Regions from separate parts of the Mangrovibacter sp. MFB070 genome, predicted to be linked through region 2. Evidence: predicted binding sites of a transcription regulator. Region 2 holds the regulator's gene; each other region holds the start of a gene.
What was found. The regulator PhoB, encoded in region 2, activates phosphate uptake and scavenging genes when phosphate is short. The targets are predictions, from matches to a motif close to CTGTCATAAAACTGNCNNAT.
Positions count from the first base shown of each region.

Region 1: the regulator PhoB is predicted to act here: its motif matches at 3,213-3,232, upstream of rbsK (ribokinase).
Region 3: the regulator PhoB is predicted to act here: its motif matches at 3,113-3,132, upstream of ugpB (sn-glycerol-3-phosphate ABC transporter substrate-binding protein UgpB).
Region 4: the regulator PhoB is predicted to act here: its motif matches at 3,129-3,148, upstream of DT73_RS17475 (heavy metal response regulator transcription factor).

Region 1 covers NZ_JJMI01000050.1:49,386-54,907, reverse strand. Annotated here, with positions in the region: gene DT73_RS21280 (MFS transporter) at 1-789, opposite strand, end outside; gene DT73_RS21275 (dihydrodipicolinate synthase family protein) at 855-1,778, opposite strand; gene rbsK (ribokinase) at 1,837-3,048, opposite strand; gene DT73_RS21265 (diguanylate cyclase) at 3,775-5,487, shown strand.
Region 2 covers NZ_JJMI01000025.1:467,237-472,758, reverse strand. Annotated here, with positions in the region: gene sbcC (exonuclease subunit SbcC) at 1-998, opposite strand, end outside; gene sbcD (exonuclease subunit SbcD) at 995-2,203, opposite strand; gene phoB (phosphate response regulator transcription factor PhoB) at 2,456-3,145, shown strand; gene phoR (phosphate regulon sensor histidine kinase PhoR) at 3,168-4,478, shown strand; gene brnQ (branched-chain amino acid transporter carrier protein BrnQ) at 4,959-5,522, shown strand, end outside.
Region 3 covers NZ_JJMI01000028.1:90,993-96,514, reverse strand. Annotated here, with positions in the region: gene livH (high-affinity branched-chain amino acid ABC transporter permease LivH) at 1-287, shown strand, start outside; gene DT73_RS15825 (high-affinity branched-chain amino acid ABC transporter permease LivM) at 284-1,558, shown strand; gene livG (high-affinity branched-chain amino acid ABC transporter ATP-binding protein LivG) at 1,555-2,322, shown strand; gene livF (high-affinity branched-chain amino acid ABC transporter ATP-binding protein LivF) at 2,324-3,037, shown strand; gene ugpB (sn-glycerol-3-phosphate ABC transporter substrate-binding protein UgpB) at 3,276-4,595, shown strand; gene ugpA (sn-glycerol-3-phosphate ABC transporter permease UgpA) at 4,734-5,522, shown strand, end outside.
Region 4 covers NZ_JJMI01000035.1:124,359-129,880, forward strand. Annotated here, with positions in the region: gene DT73_RS17460 (MFS transporter) at 470-1,738, opposite strand; gene DT73_RS26265 (hypothetical protein) at 1,866-2,090, opposite strand; gene panE (2-dehydropantoate 2-reductase) at 2,177-3,094, shown strand; gene DT73_RS17475 (heavy metal response regulator transcription factor) at 3,206-3,898, shown strand; gene DT73_RS17480 (heavy metal sensor histidine kinase) at 3,907-5,352, shown strand.

The DNA of each region.
Region 1 (5,522 bases), on a different contig from region 2:
TACCCAAATGGTAAACATGATTGAAAAGTTACCAATCACCATAAACCAGGTGGTGGGATGACGGAACAGGCTGCCCCAACTGGTGGTTTTCCCGGTATTTTTACTGGCAGTGGTGTGGCCGGCATGAATCAGTGCATCTTCGCGCGCCACCGGGTCACGGTAGAATTTCCACCAGGCAAGCAGTAACGGCAGCCCCATTAACCCAATCCCTACAAACATGCCACGCCAGCCAAAGCTGAGTAACAAAATAGTCAGAATGGGCGGAGCCACTGCGTTGGCGATTTGCGAACCGGTGTTGATAATAGCCGTGGGCAAACCACGCTCTGTTTCGCCAAACCAGCGATGAGTAATTTTAATCCCGGAAGTGAAGAACGGCGATTCAGCCACACCCAGCATCATGCGCAGGCCATAAAAGAAGCTGTAACTATTTACAAATGCCGCCAGCACAGTACAACTGGACCACAGGCACAAGGCCCAGGAAAACATCCGTTTGGGACCAAATTTATCCACCAGCCAGCCAGCTGGCAGGTTGGCCAGGGCATAAGGCCAGAGAAACGCAGAGAGCAATAAGCCCATTTCGGTTTGGGAGAAACCAAATTCTGCCGCAATGGTAGTATTGGCAATACTCAGATTCGCCCGGTCAAGGTAGTTCACTATTGCCGCCAGTAACAGCAGCAGGATGATGCCCCAACGCAGCCGGGTTACCACTACCGGCTGGCTGGCGGTGCCCTGGTAACCTTTCACGCCAGGCAGGCTATCCTCAGGCAGGGTCGAGGTAAGTTCTTTCATTGTTATGTCACCTGGTTATCCCTTGTTACAGGGAAGGGTTGTAGGGAAATGCTGCTAAGGTTTGGTTAGCGAGCGGTTTTGGTTTGCCACAGTGCGGTGCCCTGGCGAATCTGGTCGAGAATGACGCCCAGCCCCCAGTATTTTTCCAGCACGTCATCCTTGTTCACCCGGCAGAATTCGCTGGCAAACGTGCCCATTTGCTGGTGATAAATCTTGGCGTTTTTGGGGTAACCCAGGGTTTCTGTCACAGCGGAAAGGGAAAGGAACAAAGAGAGTTCCTGTGCCAGAGCGGGTTGTTCCTTGCCATGTTTCCATAACCAGGCATACAGCTCAGGGTGGAAATTGGTGAAGACACCGCTGAACCCTTTAGAACCCACCTGAATAGCAGGCCATGCAATGGCAGCATTCGCATTAATGACATGAAGCGGCGTGCCTTGCGCCAGCTTGACACGGCGAATTACAGTGGGCAGGTCGCAACTGACATCTTTGAGCACCACAAAACGGCCACTTTGCGCACAGAAGCTGAACTCTTCATCGCTCAACAAACGGCGCCAGGGAGCCGGGCATTCATACAAACCCAGCGGTAATTCTTGCGGTAAAGCTTCGAACAGTGCAGCCAGAGTGGCTTTAAAGGTTTCCGTACCTTTGTTTTGCGGATCCAGGTGGTTGGTTACCAGCACCAGTGCATCGATACCGGTTTGCGCCATTGCCTGTAATTCTTCAATTTGCGCACTTAAATCATCGCTGATATGCCCGGAAGCAATTACTGGCACCCTGCCCTGCACTTTTTCCACCACGAAACGGGCAAGCTCCGTGCGCTCTGCCAGCGACAGATATTGCATTTCGCTGGACTGGCATACTGCGAATAACGCATCCACTCCCGACGCGATATACCAGTCAACCAGCCGCTCAAGCCCAGTCCAGTCAATCTGGTTTTCTGCCGTAAACGGGGTCAGCATGACCGGAACAATACCCTCAATGGACTTCATAAATTCTCCTGATCCGCCTGACTGGCGGTGATTGCATTCAAAAAAACAACGCGTAATGTCAGCGCAACGCCAGGCGTGATATCACCTGTTGGTACGCGGGCATGTTAGACGCCCCTTCGCGCTCAACAGCCAGGGAGGCAAACGCCGAGGCAAAGGTTGCAGCCTGTGCCAGGGTTTGCCCGTCGGCTATTGCTGCCGCAAGAGCGCCATTAAAAGCATCACCAGCACCGGTGGTATCCACACTCAGCGCCGGAAAAGCCGGAATATGTTGAAATTGCTGGTTGTCATAAATCAGTGCCCCGCGGCTACCCATGGTGATGATCACCCGCCGGGCTCCACGTGCGACTATTGCCAGAGCAGCGGCACGCGCACTTTCCAGGTCGGTAATTTCCACGCCCGATAACAGCGACGCTTCGGTTTCGTTCGGAGTAATAATGTCGATAAGATCGATGCAGCCCAGAATATCGGGTGAAAATGGCGCCGGATTCATAATCACCTGCACGCCCAATGCTCTGGCAAGCTTCATTGCGTTCAGCGTGGCATCAAAGTTGTTCTCCAGTTGCACCAACAGCACATTACTGCTGGCAAGCTCTGGCGACATGCTGGCAATTTCATCGCTGCTCAGGGTTTTATTGGCACCGGAATAAATGGCAATCATGTTTTCGCCATCATCCTGTGAGACATAGATCAGCGCATTGCCCGTAGGCTCCCGTTCAGACTGGTACAACCGGAAAGAGTGGATCCCGGAAGATGCCAGGTGATCAAAGGCAAACTGGCTAAACTGGTCTTTGCCCACTTTGGCGACAAAATGCACCTGAGCGCCTGCCCGGCTTGCGGCCATCGCCTGGTTAGCGCCTTTGCCCCCCGGCCCCAGTGAACTGCGCTGTGCCAGCAAGGATTCACCACCACGCGGAAACCGGTGCACCCACGCCACAATATCCACATTGAACGCGCCCAAAATGCATACTTTCCCCCGCAGTGCGTGAGGGGAAACGTCCGGGTTGCGAACGGGTTCCTGCTCAGAGAGGCGTTTGAGCAACACTTCAAAGTTGTCGCCAGTTTCGCTGATTAACCGTGACTGCAAGTTACGCCGCACAATCATGGCACCGCCATGGCAACGCCGAATTAACCCTTGTTTCACCAGAGCCGCCAAATCACTACGAATGGTTTCTTTAGTGACAGCAAAATGCCCGGACAGCCAGTCCACCGTGACACGTTCATTTTTATCCAAATGCTCAAGAATTTTGTTACGGCGTTCTTCGCGAAACATAATTTTCCTCTCCAGTACACAATTGAGACTAAGAAATACCCTGGCTGTAAAAAGTGATTTTCTTCAAACCTTACAGAGCAAAACGGAAACAAACAAAAATGACCAAAAACCTTGCGTTAAAAAAAACAAAAACACCTGCTATTTTTTCTTAATTCATTTTCTTGCAGTCATTTATTTGACGCCTGTCACACTAAAACCATATAAAAATAATGGATAAAACACATAACCATCTCACAGACAGAGTTCAATTCATTGATTTAAAACCACAAAAAAATTCAGGCTGCTACTTCATTCATAACAGTGCACCGCAGAGGTTGCCAGCCAGCAGTAGCTGGAAATACTGATTACTGGCAACTCACCAGAAAATATTTATTAGTTAACGGCAGGAAAATATAGAAAAACAAAAACAGAAAAAACCAAAACCAGAAAATATACGCACAACAGCAACCCAATGGTTTTATTTAATACTTAAATCAAATATCAAGGGAAATATACCTGTAAAAACCTGAAAGAATGCATCTTGCAATGAACCTTACAAAACCAACTACTCCCACAGAAGTATTTCCCCGCAAGGAAATATGTCGATAATAAATAGCAATCGCACCCAGAAAAGCCCGGTGTAAAATACAGGTAAGTGGAACAGACCAGCATCAATGGCTGACCTGAGCAGGCATGCTCCCTTGCACCAGAAGGGGAAAACTTTTTTTGCTTCGCCCGGGGGGTCATATGAAGCAGTGGTCCTTTGTGATTTCACAACAACATTCACTCTCCCAAATCTGGGAGGCAAAAGACCTGCAGGCGCTTGCGGCAAGCCAGCACCCCAAACTGGTATTTATCTATACCGGCTCGGGCTTCGACAATTTGTACGCCTTTGTGCAACGCTGGCTGGAAGAGAAACTGGATAACGTTGAAATTATTGGCGTGACCACTGGTGGCCATTTTATGGATAACAGCCCGGGCAGCCAGCAATTAATGGTTAGTATTACGCTGTTTGAACAGAGCTATATTCAGGTTTTACCCGTGAATATGCAGTCTTCCCCCCTGAGCGCGCTCGCCATTAATCAAATTCTGCACCATACACCAAATCTGAGCCTGGTTATGTTGCTGAGCACCCCGGTGGATGACCCGCTACTCGACGTAGTATTAAACCTGCAACTTCCGGAGCAAACTCAACTATTTGGTGGTGTGGCCTCTCCAGTACACCCGACCGGACTATTATGTGGTAGCGACCCGCTACAAAGTGGGTTTGTACTGGTGCTGATTCAGAGCCAGAATTTGCATTGCCGGACATTCAGTTACACCGGCTGGTTACCCATGAGCATGAACCGGCGTATTACTGATGCTCAGGGTTCGTGGATAAAATCTATCGATAACCTGCCCGCGTTCGAGGTGTACCACAACTACACCACAATAGAGAACGACAACCAGTTTGCTCATGACGCACTGGCCTTCCCGGTATTGCTCCCTCGCCCATCGTTGTTGCTTTCACGGGTGCCCGTTGAAGTGAATAACGCCGGGCACATTCGTGTCGCCGGAGATGTGCTTACCGGAGAAGATGTTTCATTTGGTTATGGCGATGCACATCGTAGTCTGGCCTGCATTGATGACTGGTGCACAACACTGGCTGACTTCGCGCCACAAGTGCTGTTTGGTTACTCCTGCACTATTCGCAATATGCTGTTCGCCGATTATGCCTGGCAGGAAACCATGCTGCCGGGCAGCCTGGCACCGATGAGTGGTTTTGTTACCTGGGGGGAGTACAGCTCAGTAAAAGGCAAAGTAACGCTGAATAACACATCGCTGTTGATGGTGGCGCTGCGTGAAGGCAATGCCAGCCCAATATATGCCAGAGCCACGCCGGCCCGAATGGCACGGACACGGCCGTCTTTGATGTCGCGCCTGGTCAATTTTATGCATGTTGCCAGTGAAGAATTCCGGGAGCACAACCAACAACTGAGCACACAGGCTCAGACCGATAAACTCACCGGTTTATATAACCGCTACCGGCTGGACAGTGAATTATTGTCTCTGCTCCACCAGGCGAGCGCTGCACGAAATTTTTCGCTGGTGTTAATGGATATCGACCATTTCAAGCAGGTTAACGATGCTTACGGCCACCAGACAGGGGACAGTATTCTCAGGCAAATAAGTGAGCTGGTATGCAACCAGTTACGCTGGCAGGATATTGCCGGGCGCTGGGGCGGGGAAGAATTTATGTTACTGATTACTGACAGTGATAAAACCCAGCTCACCACGGTGCTGAAACGCCTGCAACAGTCACTCGCTCATGCCAGTATGCCCTTTGGGCTAACCATCACCTGTAGTTTTGGTGCCGCGCAGTGGCAACCAGGCGATGACGAACGAAGCCTGGTCCGGCGGGCTGATATTGCCCTTTATAACGCCAAAGACCAGGGGCGTAACCGGTTTGTGATTGACTGATACCAGGCCAGCCCGAGCTTGTGCTGCGCCACTCA
Region 2 (5,522 bases):
GAGAGCCATACCTGCTGGCGTACCTGGCCCGCGGTACTCAGGCGTTGCGACAACACAGCCAGTTGCTGCTCCAGGTGGTGAACCCGTGCCTCCTGGCCTGTACATTGTTGCCATACCGGGCGTAACTTTTCGGCGGGCAGAGCGAGTGCCAGGCGTGCGCGGTCTGGTTCTGCTGCCTCAGAATCACGTTTTGCCTGAGCCAGTTTTTGCTCAAGCTGGCTGATTTGCTGCTGTTGCTGCGCTAATTGCTGCAACCACTGAACTGCAGACTGCACCTGGCGTTGTTGCCTAAGTAACTGCTGCTCCTGCTGTACCAAAGTGGCAACCTGGTTTTCCAGCGCTGCCCGTTCACCGTCCGTAAGGCATTGCACGCCGCTGGCTTTAGCCTGTAACTGTTCCAGTTGCTGTTTGTGTTGTTTCCATGTGTCGAAAATCAGTGCGGAGATTTGCCCATAAATTTCTGTGCCGGTGAGTTCTTCCAGCAATTCTGCCCGTGCTTTTGCATCGGCATTAAGAAAAGCGGCAAATTGCCCCTGGGAGAGCAACATTGAGCGAGTGAACCGGTCATAGTCCAGCCCGGTCAGGCGGGCAATGGTTTCCAGCTTGTCTTTCACTTTGTCGGCAACAATTTTGCCATCTGCACAACGGGCCAGCTCCACTCTTGGTGCCTGGAGTTTGCCATCGGGCTGGTTGCGAGCCCGGTTCTGGCTCCAGAAGGCACGCCAGGCAACACCTTTAACTTCGAATTCCACCTCAGCAAGGCATTCTGCGGTATCTCTCGTCATCAAATCGTTGCTGGACTGGGAAATGGTGCTGAGGCGTGGTGTCTGGTGATATAGCGCCAGGCAAATGGCATCCAGCAATGTGGTTTTGCCTGCGCCGGTTGGCCCGGTAATAGCAAACAAACCGTTGCTGTTGAACGGCGACTGAGTAAAGTCGATTTTCCATTCACCTTTGAGTGAATTGAGGTTCTTTAACCGCAGCGTCAGAATTCTCATGACTTGGGTTCCTCTTCCAGGCGGTGCAGGGTTTCTGCAAACAACCCCCGCAGGCGCGACGCCTGGCTTTCATCCAGATTTTCTTGTGCCAGACGGCGCTCAAAAACTTCGCTGGTACTGAGTTCGCTCAGGGTTTCTTTTTGTTGGTTAGCGATGATTTTTTCCCGTTGCTCGCGGCTGCGGCGCAATAACACAATTTCTACTGGTAAATCAGCGGTTAGTGCCTGTAGCTGTTTTTGCATGTCGTGGAGATACTGGTCTGTAGTGAGTTCAATATCAAGCCAGGTAACAGGCGTTGAAGGGGCATCCCGCCAGGCTTCCAGTTGCTGTTTAATGCTTTCCAGTGAGCCTTTGAGCATTAACAATGGTTGGGTTACTGGCACCGGGAGTGGAGTTACGGCGCTCAGTTCACCTTCAGAGAAATCCACCATCAGAACCATTTTTGTGCTGTTGGTTTCGTCAAAACTCAGTGCAATGGGCGACCCACAGTAGCGGATATGCTCACTACTGGTGACCTTTTGCGGGCGGTGAATATGCCCCAGCGCAATATAATCAGCCGGTGGAAATGCACTGGCAGGGAAGGCATCAAGGGTGCCGATATAGATTTCGCGCACAGCATCGCTTTTGCTGGCTCCAACGGTTGTCAGGTGGCCGGTGGCAATAATGGGTAATTTGCGGTTACCGCGCAAGTCACAGGCTGCCTCGTAGCCTTGCTGGTAATAGTGGTGAATGGCCCCGACCAGCTCTTGCTGCTTTTGTTGGCCACTTTGCCCGGACTGGCTTACCTGGATATCGCGTGGGCGTAAAAAAGGAACCGGGCAGAGTACCGCACCGGGTTCCCCGTTGCGAAGCGGTAATAAAATGGGGGCTTCGGTATCTGATGCACTGGCGATAACCCAGGTATTGAGGTAACCCAACAGTTCACGCGATTCGTTCAGTGTGGCGACGGAATCATGGTTACCGCCCAGCACCACGAGCGTGCAGCCGGTTGCCTGGAGTTGAACGACAAAGCGGTAATACAATTCACGTGCGTAACTGGGCGGTGAGCCTGTATCGAAGATATCGCCCGCTACGATGACTGCGTCAACCTGGTGCTGTTCAACCATTTCGGTTAGCCAGTTTAGAAAGGCTGCATGTTCCGGAGCACGGCTTTTGGTATAGAAATTTTGCCCCAGATGCCAGTCAGAAGTGTGAAGAATGCGCATAACCTGTCCTGGTTAGAAAGCGAAGTGGTGATTATATACATGTGGTGGATTAAGTTGCAGGTGTGTTGTTGCAAGCTGCGTAGCGGATTCCAGCGATAATGCGCGTTACTACTTGCTTTGCAGCAGAAGGAAACGCTTTGTCATAAAATAATATGACAGGTCATGTAATGGTCATTTTTTTCATAAAACTGTCATAAAACTGACGCATAATGACGCCGCGTTAAATTATTGTATATATTTACAGGGCTGATTATGGCGAGACGAATTCTGGTTGTGGAAGATGAAGCACCCATTCGTGAAATGGTGTGTTTTGTGCTCGAACAAAATGGTTTTCAGGCTGTTGAGGCGGAAGATTATGACAGTGCGGTAAACCAGCTCAACGAACCCTGGCCGGATTTAATTTTACTCGACTGGATGTTGCCGGGCGGCTCCGGGATTCAGTTTATCAAGCACCTGAAACGTGAAGCGATGACACGGGATATACCGGTAGTCATGCTGACGGCCCGCGGTGAAGAAGAGGACCGGGTCAGAGGGTTGGAAATTGGGGCAGATGATTACATCACCAAGCCGTTTTCACCCAAAGAACTGGTTGCGCGTATTAAAGCGGTGATGCGCCGTATCTCTCCGATGGCAGTAGAAGAAGTGATTGAGATTCAGGGGCTCAGCCTGGATCCGTCTTCTCACCGTGTCATGACTGGTGAGAACCCACTGGATATGGGGCCGACAGAATTTAAGTTGCTGCATTTTTTCATGACACACCCGGAACGGGTTTACAGCCGTGAACAACTCCTTAATCATGTATGGGGAACGAATGTTTACGTTGAGGACAGAACGGTAGATGTTCACATTCGCCGTTTGCGTAAGGCACTGGAACTCAGTGGGCATGATCGTATGGTTCAAACCGTTCGCGGTACGGGTTATCGCTTCTCAGCCCGTTTTTAATTATCTGGATGGAGTATGACCCGTGCTTGAACGGTTGTCATGGCGAAGGCTGGTACTTGAACTGGCGTTGTGTTGCATACCTGCTTTATTGCTGGGGGCGTTCTTTGGTTATCTCCCATGGTTTTTACTGGCGAGTGTGACAGGCCTGCTTGTCTGGCATTTTTGGAACCTGTTACGCCTTTCCTGGTGGCTGTGGGTTGACCGCAGTATGACGCCACCAACAGGTTCCGGGAGCTGGGAACCCTTGATGTATGGTATTCACCAGATGCAGATGCGCAATAAAAAGCGGCGCAAAGAACTGGGTAACCTGATCAAGCGGTTTCGCAGTGGCGCGGAATCTTTGCCGGACGCACTGGTCATGATGACAGAGGTCGGTGCCATATTTTGGTGTAATGGCCTTGCTATTCAGTTGCTTAATTTACGGTGGCCAGATGACAACGGGCAAAACATTGTCAATTTGCTGCGCTACCCGGAATTTAACCAGTACATCAAAAAACGCGATTTTGCGCGCCCTTTCAACCAGGTGCTGAACAATGGCCGCCATCTTGAATTTCGTATCATGCCTTACACCGACGGCCAGTGGTTGATGGTGGTGCGTGATGTAACCCAGATGCACCAGCTTGAAGGCGCCCGGCGTAACTTTTTTGCGAATGTCAGCCACGAATTGCGTACCCCACTGACCGTGTTGCAGGGCTACCTGGAAATGATGCAGGACCAGCCGCTGGAAGGCGTGGTGCGGGAAAAAGCGTTGGTCACTATGCGGGAGCAAACCTCTCGTATGGAGGGTTTGGTTCGCCAGTTGCTGACGTTATCTCGTATTGAAGCGGCACCGGCGCTGAGCCTTACAGATAAAATTGACGTTCCGCTGATGCTGCGCCTGGTGGATCGTGAAGCGCAAACCCTGAGCCAGGGGCGCCACCAGATAAGCTTTACGGTTGACCCGGCGTTACAGGTTTACGGTAGTGAAGAACAGCTCCGTAGCGCTATGTCTAACCTGGTCTATAACGCAGTGAACCACACCCCGGAAGGGACACTTATTCAGGTTAAATGGGAAAAAGTGGCTCATGGCGCGCGTTTCTCTGTGCAGGATAATGGGCCGGGGATCTCTCCTGAGCACCTGCCACGCCTGACAGAGCGTTTTTACCGGGTAGATAAAGCTCGCTCTCGCCAGACCGGAGGCAGTGGTCTTGGCCTGGCAATAGTCAAACATGCGCTTACCCATCATGATGCCCGCCTGAGTATTGAAAGTGCACCAGGCAAAGGAAGCTGTTTTTCTTTTGAGTTACCAGAGCGTTTGCTGGTAAGTAACAAGGTGCTGGCAGCTCAGGCCTGATTCAACTGTAAACATAACTTTCCTGCAGGCCATATTTATGGCCTGTTTTCTTTTGTCTCGCAGAATGAATGAAACAAATGCATCGTGATGGCGACTTTTTGTTCGAACTATAAGCGGTTCTTATGACGATAAAATAGCGATAATGTCTGCTTATTAGTTTGATCACGGAATAAGTCGCTTGTTTTCGGATCGCTTCTTGCCTTTAAACGCTATAAGCGTTTTAATTGCGCCCCTGTTTGTGCATGAATGCACCAGGATTGCGTTATTAACCGGAAAACTATTCTTAATTATGGTTAATCATGAGCATATCCCGCTGTACATGCTATGTTGTTGGCCATTCACATTTTCTGTCTGTGGCCGCTATTCAGCATAGTCATACCCGTTACCGGTTTTCGGGGCGTTCAGCGTAGTGTGTTTCCGGCCATTCAGGTTTTCGTTTTTGCAAACAACATAACCACATCCACAGGCTACAAGTACAATATGACCCGTCAATTAACATCCCGTGACATCATCGCATTAGGTTTTATGACCTTTGCGTTGTTTGTTGGCGCAGGGAACATTATTTTCCCGCCCATGGTCGGTTTGCAGGCAGGCCCACATGTTTGGGTTGCGGCAATTGGTTTCCTTATTACTGCAGTGGGTTTGCCCGTTCTCACTGTTATCTCGCTGGCAAAAGTCGGCGGCGGTATTGATAACCTCAGTTCACCTATTGGCCGCCATGCAGGCCTGGTGCTGGCTACTATCTGTTATCTGGCTGTTGGGCCATTTTTTGCAACCCCCCGCACAGCAACCGTGTCATTTGAAGTAGGGATCGCTCCGCTGGCAGGCGATGGTTCCACCCCTTTACTGATTTACAGCCTGATTTATTTTGCGCTGGTGATTGGGATTTCCCTCTACCCCGGGAAGTTGCTGGATACCGTAGGCCACTTTCTGGCTCCCGTAAAAATCGTCGCATTAATCATTCTGGGCGGTGCTGCAATTTTCTGGCCCGCAGGCGGCTTGAGTGACGCAACCGAGGCATACCAGAATGCTGCGTTTTCTAAT
Region 3 (5,522 bases), on a different contig from region 2:
CGATGGCGGCGGTTGCCGGTGTGCTGTTGGGCCAGTTCTATGGGGTAATTAACCCGTTTATTGGCTTTATGGCCGGGATGAAAGCCTTTACCGCAGCGGTGCTGGGCGGCATTGGCAGCATTCCAGGTGCAATGATTGGCGGGCTGATTCTGGGTATTGCCGAAGCCCTGACGTCTGCTTACCTGAGCACTGAATATAAAGACGTGGTTTCATTTGCCTTGTTAATCGTGGTGTTGCTGGTTATGCCTACCGGTATCCTTGGGCGCCCGGAGGTAGAAAAAGTATGAAACCGGTTACGTTTTTCTTTGCCATTTTATCTGCCGCCATTTTCTTTGTTCTGGCGTCGGTCTTTATGGGCGTGCAACTGAATTTGAGTGGAACTCGCCTGGTTGTTGGCAGTGCGGCAAATATCCGTTGGGAGTGGATCTACATCGGTACTGCGGTAGTCTTCCTGTTCCAAATCTTGCGGCCACTGTTCCAGCAAGCAATGAAGAAGGTTGCCGGGCCACGCCTGACAATGCCTGCCATTGACGGTTCCAGCGTGAAACAGAAATTGCTGCTGGGTGCCATTCTGGTGATTGCTGTTGTCTGGCCGTTCCTGGTATCTCGCGGTACGGTGGATATTGCCACCATGACCATGATTTATATCATTCTCGGTCTTGGGCTGAATGTGGTGGTTGGGCTGTCTGGTCTGTTGGTACTGGGCTATGGCGGTTTTTATGCTATTGGCGCTTATACCTTCGCGTTGCTGAGCCACTATTATGGGTTAGGCTTCTGGGTCTGCCTGCCGTTATCCGGGCTGGTCGCTGCACTGGCCGGCTTCCTGCTGGGCTTCCCGGTTCTGCGCCTGCGGGGGGATTATCTGGCAATCGTCACCCTGGGCTTCGGTGAAATTGTGCGTATCTTATTACTGAACAATACCGCAATCACCGGTGGGCCGAATGGGATCAGCCAGATCCCCAAACCGACACTGTTTGGCCTGGAATTCAACCGCTCGCCACGGGAAGGCGGCTGGGATACGTTCAGCCACTTCTTCCATGTGAAGTATGATCCCAGCGATCGTATTATTTTCCTCTACCTGGTCGCTTTACTGTTAGTTGTGCTGACAGTATTCATTATTAACCGCCTGTTACGTATGCCCCTGGGGCGTGCGTGGGAAGCGCTGCGTGATGATGAAATTGCCTGCCGTTCTCTGGGCCTGAGCCCTACGCGTATTAAACTGACAGCCTTTACCATCAGTGCGGCTTTTGCCGGGTTTGCGGGCACGCTGTTCGCTGCGCGCCAGGGCTTTATCAGCCCGGAATCTTTCACCTTCGCTGAGTCTGCTTTTGTCCTAGCGATTGTGGTGCTGGGTGGTATGGGTTCGCAATTTGCCGTTATTCTGGCGGCCATTTTGCTGGTTGTGTCTCGCGAACTGATGCGTGATTTCAATGAATACAGCATGTTAATGCTCGGTGCGCTGATGGTCCTGATGATGATCTGGCGCCCGCAGGGGTTATTACCAATGACCCGTGCTCAGGTGAAATTAAAAAAGCGCAGTGAAGGAGAGCAGGCATGAGTCAGCCATTATTATCTGTCAGCGGCCTGATGATGCGTTTTGGCGGCTTGCTGGCGGTTAACGACGTTTCCCTGGAATTACATCCTCAGGAAATTGTTTCTTTGATTGGCCCTAACGGGGCCGGGAAAACCACAGTATTTAACTGCCTGACCGGTTTTTATCGCCCAACTGGCGGGCAGATTTTATTGCGGGATAAACACCTGGAAGGCCTGCCAGGCCAGGAAATTGCCCGGCTGGGTGTGGTCCGTACTTTTCAGCATGTACGTCTGTTCCGTGAAATGACGGTGATTGAGAACCTGCTGGTGGCACAACACCAGCATATGAAAAGTGGCCTGTTTTCCGGGCTGCTGAAAACCCCGGCATTCCGTAAAGCAGAAAGTGCAGCACTGGACCGCGCAGCCACCTGGCTTGAGCGCATTGGCCTGCTGGAGCATGCGAACCGCCTGGCAGGTAACCTGGCCTACGGCCAGCAGCGCCGCCTGGAAATTGCCCGGTGTATGGTAACCCAGCCAGAAATTCTGATGCTGGATGAACCTGCGGCTGGCCTGAACCCCAATGAAACCCATGAACTTGATGAGTTGATTGTGGAGTTACGCAACCACCACAACACCACGGTATTGTTGATTGAACATGATATGAAACTGGTGATGGGGATTTCTGACCGTATCTATGTAGTAAACCAGGGCACCCCGCTGGCTAACGGTACACCTGAGCAGATTCGTAATAACCCGGATGTGATTCGGGCCTACCTGGGAGAAGCGTAATATGGACAATGTAATGTTATCTTTCGACCAGGTCAGTGCGCACTACGGGAAAATTCAGGCGTTACATGAAGTCTCTTTGCACATTAACCAGGGTGAAATTGTCACCCTGATTGGTGCCAATGGCGCAGGGAAAACGACGCTGCTGGGAACCTTGTGTGGCGACCCCCGTGCCACTCAGGGAACCATTACCTTTGATGGTAAAGATATTACCCACTGGCACACCGCAAAAATTATGCGTGAAGCCGTGGCGATTGTACCGGAAGGGCGCCGGGTGTTTTCCCGCATGACAGTAGAAGAAAACCTGGCAATGGGTGGCTTCTTTGCTGACCGGCAACAGTACCAGGAGCGTATTGAACGGGTTTATGACCTGTTCCCACGGCTCAAAGAGCGCCGCATTCAGCGCGCCGGTACTATGTCTGGTGGTGAGCAGCAGATGCTGGCCATTGGCCGGGCATTGATGAGCCAGCCGCGTTTATTGCTGCTGGATGAACCGTCTCTGGGCCTGGCTCCCATCATTATTCAGCAGATCTTCGACACCATTGAGCAGTTGCGTGAAGAAGGCATGACTATCTTCCTGGTTGAACAAAACGCTAACCAGGCGCTGAAACTGGCAGACCGTGGTTATGTTCTGGAAAACGGCCATGTGGTGTTGGAAGATTCCGGAGATGCTCTGTTGGCAAACGAAGCTGTGCGCAGCGCTTATCTGGGCGGCTAACGCTTTTCTTGTTTGTCAGTAACCTTCAGGGGGCCATTCTGGCCCCTTTTCATTTTCTCTCTTGTTTTACATGTCCTTTCACCAAAGTGTCTTGTTACTGAAATCCCGTTATCACTCGTTCGTCATGATTACGTCATACAACAGTTATTTTTCTGTCATACGGGCGTGTCATGTTACTTCGCGAGCAAAAAACGCGTGATATCGCGCATTTCCCCATGGACACAAGAGAGATAACGGCATGAACGCTTTGCTACGACACACAGCTTTGGGCATTACGCTTGGTCTGGCTTTCAGTACCCAGGCGATGGCCGTCACAACTATTCAGTTTTGGCATTCCATGGAAGGTCAGTTGGGTAAAGAAGTGGATTCGTTAGCCCAGCGCTTTAACCAGACCCACCCGGATTACAAAATTGAACCGGTGTATAAAGGCAACTACGAACAAAGTCTGGCTGCCGGGATTGCCGCATTCCGCACGGGAAATGCCCCCGCCATTTTGCAGGTATATGAAGTGGGTACGGCAACCATGATGGCATCCAAAGCTATCAAGCCGGTTTACCAGGTGTTTGAAGAATCTGGTATTCCATATGATGAATCACAATTTGTGCCGACCGTTTCCGGTTACTACACCGACTCAAAAACCGGGCATCTGTTGTCCCAGCCTTTCAACAGCTCCACGCCGGTGCTGTATTACAACAAAGACGCGTTCAAAAAAGCAGGCCTGAACCCGGACCAGCCACCAAAAACCTGGCAGGAACTGGCAGAAGATGCGGCGAAAGTCCGCGCGGCAGGTATGCAGTGTGGGTACGCCAGTGGCTGGCAGGGCTGGATCCAACTGGAAAACTTTAGTGCCTGGCACGGCCTGCCGTTTGCCACTGAAAACAACGGTTTTGATGGCACGGATGCCAAACTGGAATTTAACCAGCCAGTGCAGGTACGCCATATTGCCATGCTGGAAGAGATGAACAAGAAAGGGACATTCAGCTATTTTGGCCGCAAAGATGAGTCTACCGAAAAGTTCTATAACGGTGACTGTGCTATGACCACGGCATCTTCCGGCTCGCTGGCTGATATTCGCCACTATGCGAAATTTAATTACGGTGTGGGCATGATGCCGTACGACGATACCGTGCCAAATGCACCGCAAAACGCCATTATCGGTGGTGCCAGCTTGTGGGTGATGCAGGGTAAAGACAAGCCAACCTATAAAGGCGTGGCTGAGTTTATGAAGTTCCTGATGCAGCCTGAAATTGCTGCTGAATGGCACCAGAAAACCGGCTACCTGCCGATTACCAAAGCCGCTTATGAACTGACACGCAAAGACGGTTTCTACGATAAAAACCCTGGTGCAGATATTGCCACACGCCAGATGCTGAACAAGCCGCCATTGCCGTTCACCAAAGGGCTGCGCCTGGGCAACATGCCACAGATCCGCACCATTGTTGATGAAGAGCTGGAAAGTGTCTGGACCGGTAAGAAAACGCCTAAACAGGCGCTGGATGCTGCTGTTGAACGTGGTAACCAGTTACTGCGCCGCTTTGAACAGTCTACGAAATCCTGATTCCCCAGATAACTGGCGCGGGTAGCCGTGCCAGTTTTTCGCCCGGGCAGCCAGCCTACCCGGGACGGGATATGCAGCCGGTTTACTCTTTCACTGCCCGGATGGCAGTGAAGCATATTATCTTTGCCAGGTAATGCTATGTCATCATCACGCCCGGTTTTTCGCACTTCGTGGTTGCCTTATGTTCTGGTACTGCCACAAGTGGTTATCACCATTATTTTTTTCATCTGGCCTGCCGGTGAAGCTTTGTGGTATTCGGTCCAGAATGTCGACCCATTCGGTTTATCCAGCACTTTTGCTGGTATGAGTAACTTTATTCAACTGGCACACGACAGTTATTACCTGGATGCTTTCTGGACCACCATTAAGTTCAGTGCTCTGGTGACGGGCTGTGGGCTGGCTATCTCTCTGTTTTTTGCCGCGCTGGTAGACCATGTTGTGCGGGGAAGCCGCATTTACCAGACTCTGTTATTACTGCCTTATGCCGTTGCACCTGCAATCGCCGCTGTGTTGTGGATCTTCCTGTTTAACCCGGGGCGCGGGTTGTTGGTATGGGCGCTCGAACAACTGGGGTACCACTGGAACCATGCACAAAATAGCGGCCAGGCTATGTTTTTGGTGGTATTCGCCTCGGTATGGCAACAAATTAGTTATAACTTTTTGTTTTTCTTCGCCGCACTGCAGTCTATTCCCCGTTCGCTGATGGAAGCTGCCGCCATCGATGGTGCCGGGCCTGTCAGGCGCTTTTTCCGTGTGTCATTACCACTGATTACCCCGGTTAGTTTTTTCCTGCTGGTGGTTAACATCGTTTATGCCTTTTTTGACACATTCCCGGTGATTGACGCAGCGACAGGTGGTGGGCCGGTTCAGGCCACGACGACGCTGATTTACAAAATCTACCGGGAAGGCTTTGCCGGGCTGGATTTA
Region 4 (5,522 bases), on a different contig from region 2:
TATCTACCACAATATGAAAATACAGGTTGGCAATCAGTGCGATTAAACATTAATTACCAGCAAATTTTATCATTTAATGCTTTATTGTGGAGAATCAGAAAACAGATATATATTAAACAAGCTGTGGATGGAATGTAATTGACAAAAAGTGGCGCGTATCAGCGTTACTCGAATTAATTCGAATTACTGGCAACAACGCAGCTGTAATTTAAGTAAGAAAAGTATAAACAGGCTGCCTGTAGCTGAACAACATCCAATTCTGCGAAAACCTTGCCTGATTCTGCAAAACTGCCAATACCCTTATGGTAAATAAGGATGCTGTGAAATAAGGCCAGCGTAAGAGCGATGAATAGCTTTTGCGGGTATTTACGGGTGAGAGGCAATGAAACTGGTTGCCAGGCAGAGGTAACCCCCTGCCTGTTACGGTTTCACAATGCTACGTAAGAACGCTACGTAAGACTACTACGCGTCAGAATGCCTCACTGGCTTCCATCGCCGTTTTATTTTCACGTAACAAAGACCAGAGGATCACAGCCCCAATCACGTCAAACACCGACAACACAGCAAACAGCGGGCTGAAACCGAGCGTATCGGCCAGCGCGCCAACCACCAGGGCAAATAAGGTACTGGCAGTCCATGCCGCCATGCCGGTAAAACCGTTAGCTGTCGCGACTTCGTTAGGGTCAAACATATCTGATGACAGAGTTATCAACGCACCAGATAAAGACTGGTGAGCAAAACCCCCAACACACAGTAACCCAATGGCCACCATCGGGTTGCCAAACAACCCCACCATACCCGGCAGAATCATCAAAACAGCACCGAGCGTAACCACCAGCTTGCGAGACACAATCAGGTTAACACCGAACACCCGCTGGAACATACCTGGCATATAGCCACCGAGAATACAGCCCATGTCGGCAAACAGCATCGGGATCCAGGCAAACATTGCGATGTCTTTTAAATCGAACCCATAATTGCGCACCATGAACAATGGGATCCACGCATTGAATGTCCCCCATGCTGGCTCAGCCAAAAAGCGGGGCAAGGCAATCGCCCAGAATTTACGCTGGCGCAGCAAGGTACCTACACGCACTTTATGTTTTGGGCGTGGAGCTGGCTGGCCGGCAGTAATATAGTCCAGTTCCGTTTTGCTCAGCCGTTTCGTTTTCCCCGGGCGGTTGTAGACAAAAAACCAGCCAATCGCCCACACCACGCTCATGCAGCCCACCAGAATAAAAGCCAGACGCCAGCTATGAATAAAAATAGCCCAGGCGACCAGTGGGGGCGCAATTAATGCCCCCATAGACGAGCCGACGTTAAAGTACCCCACAGCCACAGAGCGTTCTTTTTCCGGGAACCATTCTGTCACCGCTTTCAGCCCTGCCGGGATCATGGCGCTTTCAGCAAAGCCCCCCATCCCACGGGCAAATGCCAGACCTTTCCAGCCTCCGGCAAAGGAAGCGCCAATGCAAAAAATGCCCCATAGCAGGCCAAATACTGCATAGCCCGCTTTGGTGCCAAGGGTGTCCAGCACAAACCCGGATATCGGTTGTGCAATGGTGTAACAAGCGGAAAAGAAAGCAACAATATAGGAATACTGCTGGGTTGTGATATGCAACTGACTTTGCAACGTCGGTGCTGCAGAGGCAATCGTGTTGCGGGTGAGATAACAAAGGATAGTGCCTAAAGTCACTAACCCCACCATGAACCAGCGCATACGGCCTGGATTGCGCATAAGAAATCCCCTGGATTAAAAGAATAAAACCTGCCTGTGGGTAAAGCAGCGCCAGACAGACTGATAACGCCAGAGGAAAAAGAAAACACAACCAAACAAAAGGGAGTTAAGAGAGGCTGTTTTATGGTTATCTGTAATTATAAAGTGAGATTTGTCTCACAAATTGAATGTAATAATGCGACAACATGAAACGTTGTTTTTGATTTATATCAACAGCGGTTCTGTATCGCTGTATGGCAAATTCTTTAATGTGATCACCATCACAAATAAAGCCAGATTCAGTGAAAAATTGTTTCAGCCAGCAAACAGACTGAATCACATGCAAGCGACCAGCTTCATCAGGAATAAACATGAAAAAAAGCCCGTTTTGGTATAGCGCCCGGCCAGAGCTCGCTTTATGGTAAGAATGGTCTGACAACCAATAAAACAGGTAAAACGATGCGAATTCTTGTGGTAGGAGCAGGGGCTACTGGCGGGTATTTTGGCGCACGTATGGCGCTGGCAGGCCGGGATGTCACCTTTTTAGTGCGTGAAAAACGCTGTGCGCAATTACAGAAAACAGGCCTGATGCTGAAAAGCCCGTATGGCGATGTCACGCTGGAGCCGAAACTGGTCACCGCGCAACAACTGAGCGGTACCTGGGATGTGATTCTGCTTACAGTCAAAAGCTTCGGCCTTGAGCAGGCAATGGCAGATATCGCGCCAGCAGTGGGTAAAGACACGCTGATTATCCCCATTCTTAATGGCATGCGGCATATTGAGACCCTGCAGGAGCGCTTTGGCAAACACGCAGTCATTGGCGGCTTGTGTAAAATCCATGCCACGCTGGGCGAACAGGGGGAGATTATCCAGTTGTCGCGCCTGCATACCCTGTTTTATGGTGACCTGCAGGGCGATAACAGTGAACGCCTGCAGCAGCTGGATGCCCAACTGCGTGACTGCGGGTTTGATACTGTTTTTTCTGAAGCCATTCAGAGCGATTTATGGGAAAAATGGCTGTTGCTCAGCACCCTGGGTTCCGTCACCTGCCTTGCCCGTGGCAACACACAACAAATTGTACATGCACCCGGAGGGCGCGAATTTATTGAGTCGGTATTTGCCGAAGTGTTGTCTGTGATTGATGCCTGTGGTTACCAGCACCGTGAAAAAGTCATTAACTCAACACGGGAGTTTCTCACTAACCCGGATAACCCGCTGACATCCTCAATGTACCGTGATTTAACCCACGGCTTCACTATTGAAGCCGAGCAAATTATTGGCGACCTGGTGCGCCGTGCAGCACAGCATGGTGTGGTAACACCGTTGCTTAATGCCGTGAATGTAAACCTGAATGTTTACCTGCAAAACCGCGCCTGACACACCACAAGGTAGCACCGTCTCCTCCTGACAAAATTGTCAGGTTAATGTCAGCGAGGTGACGGTAAAACCAGGTTACAATAACCTGTTTTTATTCCCCAGGTGAATGGCATGCGTCTGCTTCTTGTTGAAGATGAGGAAAAAACCTCGTCATATATAAGCCGGGCTCTGAGTGAGCTGAGTTTTTCTGTTGATGTCGCACATGACGGCGTTGAAGGGCTGTACCTGGCATTGCAGTACGACTACGACGTCATTGTGCTTGATGTCATGCTGCCAGGCCAGGACGGTTACTCCGTGCTGGAAGGGTTGCGTGCCAGCAAGCAAACGCCCGTATTGATGCTGTCTGCCCGCAGTTCCGTGGACGAGCGGGTGCGCGGCCTGCGTTGCGGCGCTGACGATTACCTGCCAAAACCCTTTTCTCTGATTGAACTGGTCGCCAGAATACAGGCGTTAATCCGCCGCCGTGGCAGTGACAGCAACGATCCTACCCATATCAGCATTGACGATCTGCATATCGATCTTATCTCACGTAAAGTGTCCCGCAGTAATGAACGTATTGACCTGACGGCAAAAGAATTTGCTCTGTTAAGCCTGCTGGCACGCCATCAGGGCGAGATCCTGTCCAAACTGATGATTGCAGAACAGGTATGGGATATGAATTTCGACAGCGATGCCAATGTAGTGGAAGTCGCGATTAAGCGCCTGCGTAATAAAATTGATACCCCATACGCCGTGAAACTGCTGCACACAGTACGTGGTATGGGTTATGTACTGGAAAACCGAACTGCGGCAAACGCATCATGACACTGAACCTGAAACAAAGCTCTATTTCCGGGCGGCTGACTCTGTTATTTGTGGTACTGATGGTGGCAATTCTGCTCGCCATCGCCTTGTTTTTGCGCACCACGCTGTTCTCTTCGCTTAAAAACCAGATGCATAATGAGCTGGCGTTTCGCAATTCACTGGTAGTGCCGTTTCTCGAACACGAAGGTACAGAACAGTTGTGGGACCGCATTGTACACAAACTTACCACCCTGACAGAAAACGAAGGGGGTAAAGTACAATATCTGGTGCTGAGCGACGATCCGCAGTATGCATTTGGCGGTGAAATGGAAAAAACTGTTGCCGCGCACAACCCACCAGAGGGCTATTCAAGTATCTACCTGCATGAAAAGAGCTGCCCGTATTACCTGTTAGTCAAAAACATTCCTGCAAACAACGGGCGCCCGCCCCTGAAATTCGTCGTTTCAATAGATTCAACGGCCTATTACAAGACTTATACCGAATTTACTGAAGCCCTTATTTTTATTTCCCTGGCCGGGCTAATCCTGGTCGCTGGCCTGAGTTACGCAGTTTCTCGTTACGGGCTGAAACCAGCACGGCAAATGAGTGATCAGGCAAACCAGCTTGCCCCGGGGAATGTCGGGCAACGGCTGAATACTGCCAGCCTGCCTGATGAGTTGCGCACACTGGCTCAGGCTTTTAATGGGGTGCTGGAACGCCAGGAAAAAGCCTGGCAACAACTGGACAGCTTTAATGCCGATGTTGCTCATGAGTTACGCACTCCCCTGACTAATTTAATCGGCCAGACACAACTGGGGCTGTCGCGCCAGCGCGATATCCATGAACTGGAAGATTTGCTGGAATCCAACCTGGAAGAGCTGGCGCGCATGACATCCATTATTAATGACATGCTGTTCCTTTCCCATGCGGAAGCCGGGCAACGGGCGATTGAGCTAACGGATATCTCCCTGCAGGAAGAAGCGGTCAAAACAGCAGAATATGTAGAGCCTTCACTGCTGGAACATGAACTGGTGGTCACTATTGGTGGCGATGTGCGCGCCTGCGTGGACCGCCGCCTGTTCCACCGTGCGCTGGCTAATTTACTGGAAAATGGTGCGCGCCACGCCAGCACCGGCAGCGCTATTGGTGTCAGCCTGTCCCGGGAAGGTGACTTCGCCAAAATTGCCGTGTCCAACCAGGGAGACCCCATTGCGCCACAGCATTTATCGCGGCTGTTTGAACGGTTCTACCGGGTGGATGCTGCGCGTAACGGCAGTAATATGCACCACGGGCTGGGTCTGGCGATTGTCAAAGCCGTTGCACTGATGCATGAAGGCAAAACGTTTGCCTACAGCTACCAGGGCGTGAACACCTTTGGGTTTACCTTGCGCCTGAATAACCCACGCCCCCAGCCTAAGGAAGGTCTGGTGCAAACCACTGTTGCCCCATTGGGCACTGATACCGCCACCACCTGAGCACGCTTAATAACGTCGTACTATTTCCGGGTAAACAAAATAAAAAACCGGGTTAATGTGAATAACCATATGCACATTAACCCGGCCGTGATCATTGAGGCTGGTTCAGATTTGCCTGCCAATATTTTCCTGCCAGTACTGTCTCTGCCAATCCTGATATCAGCAACAAA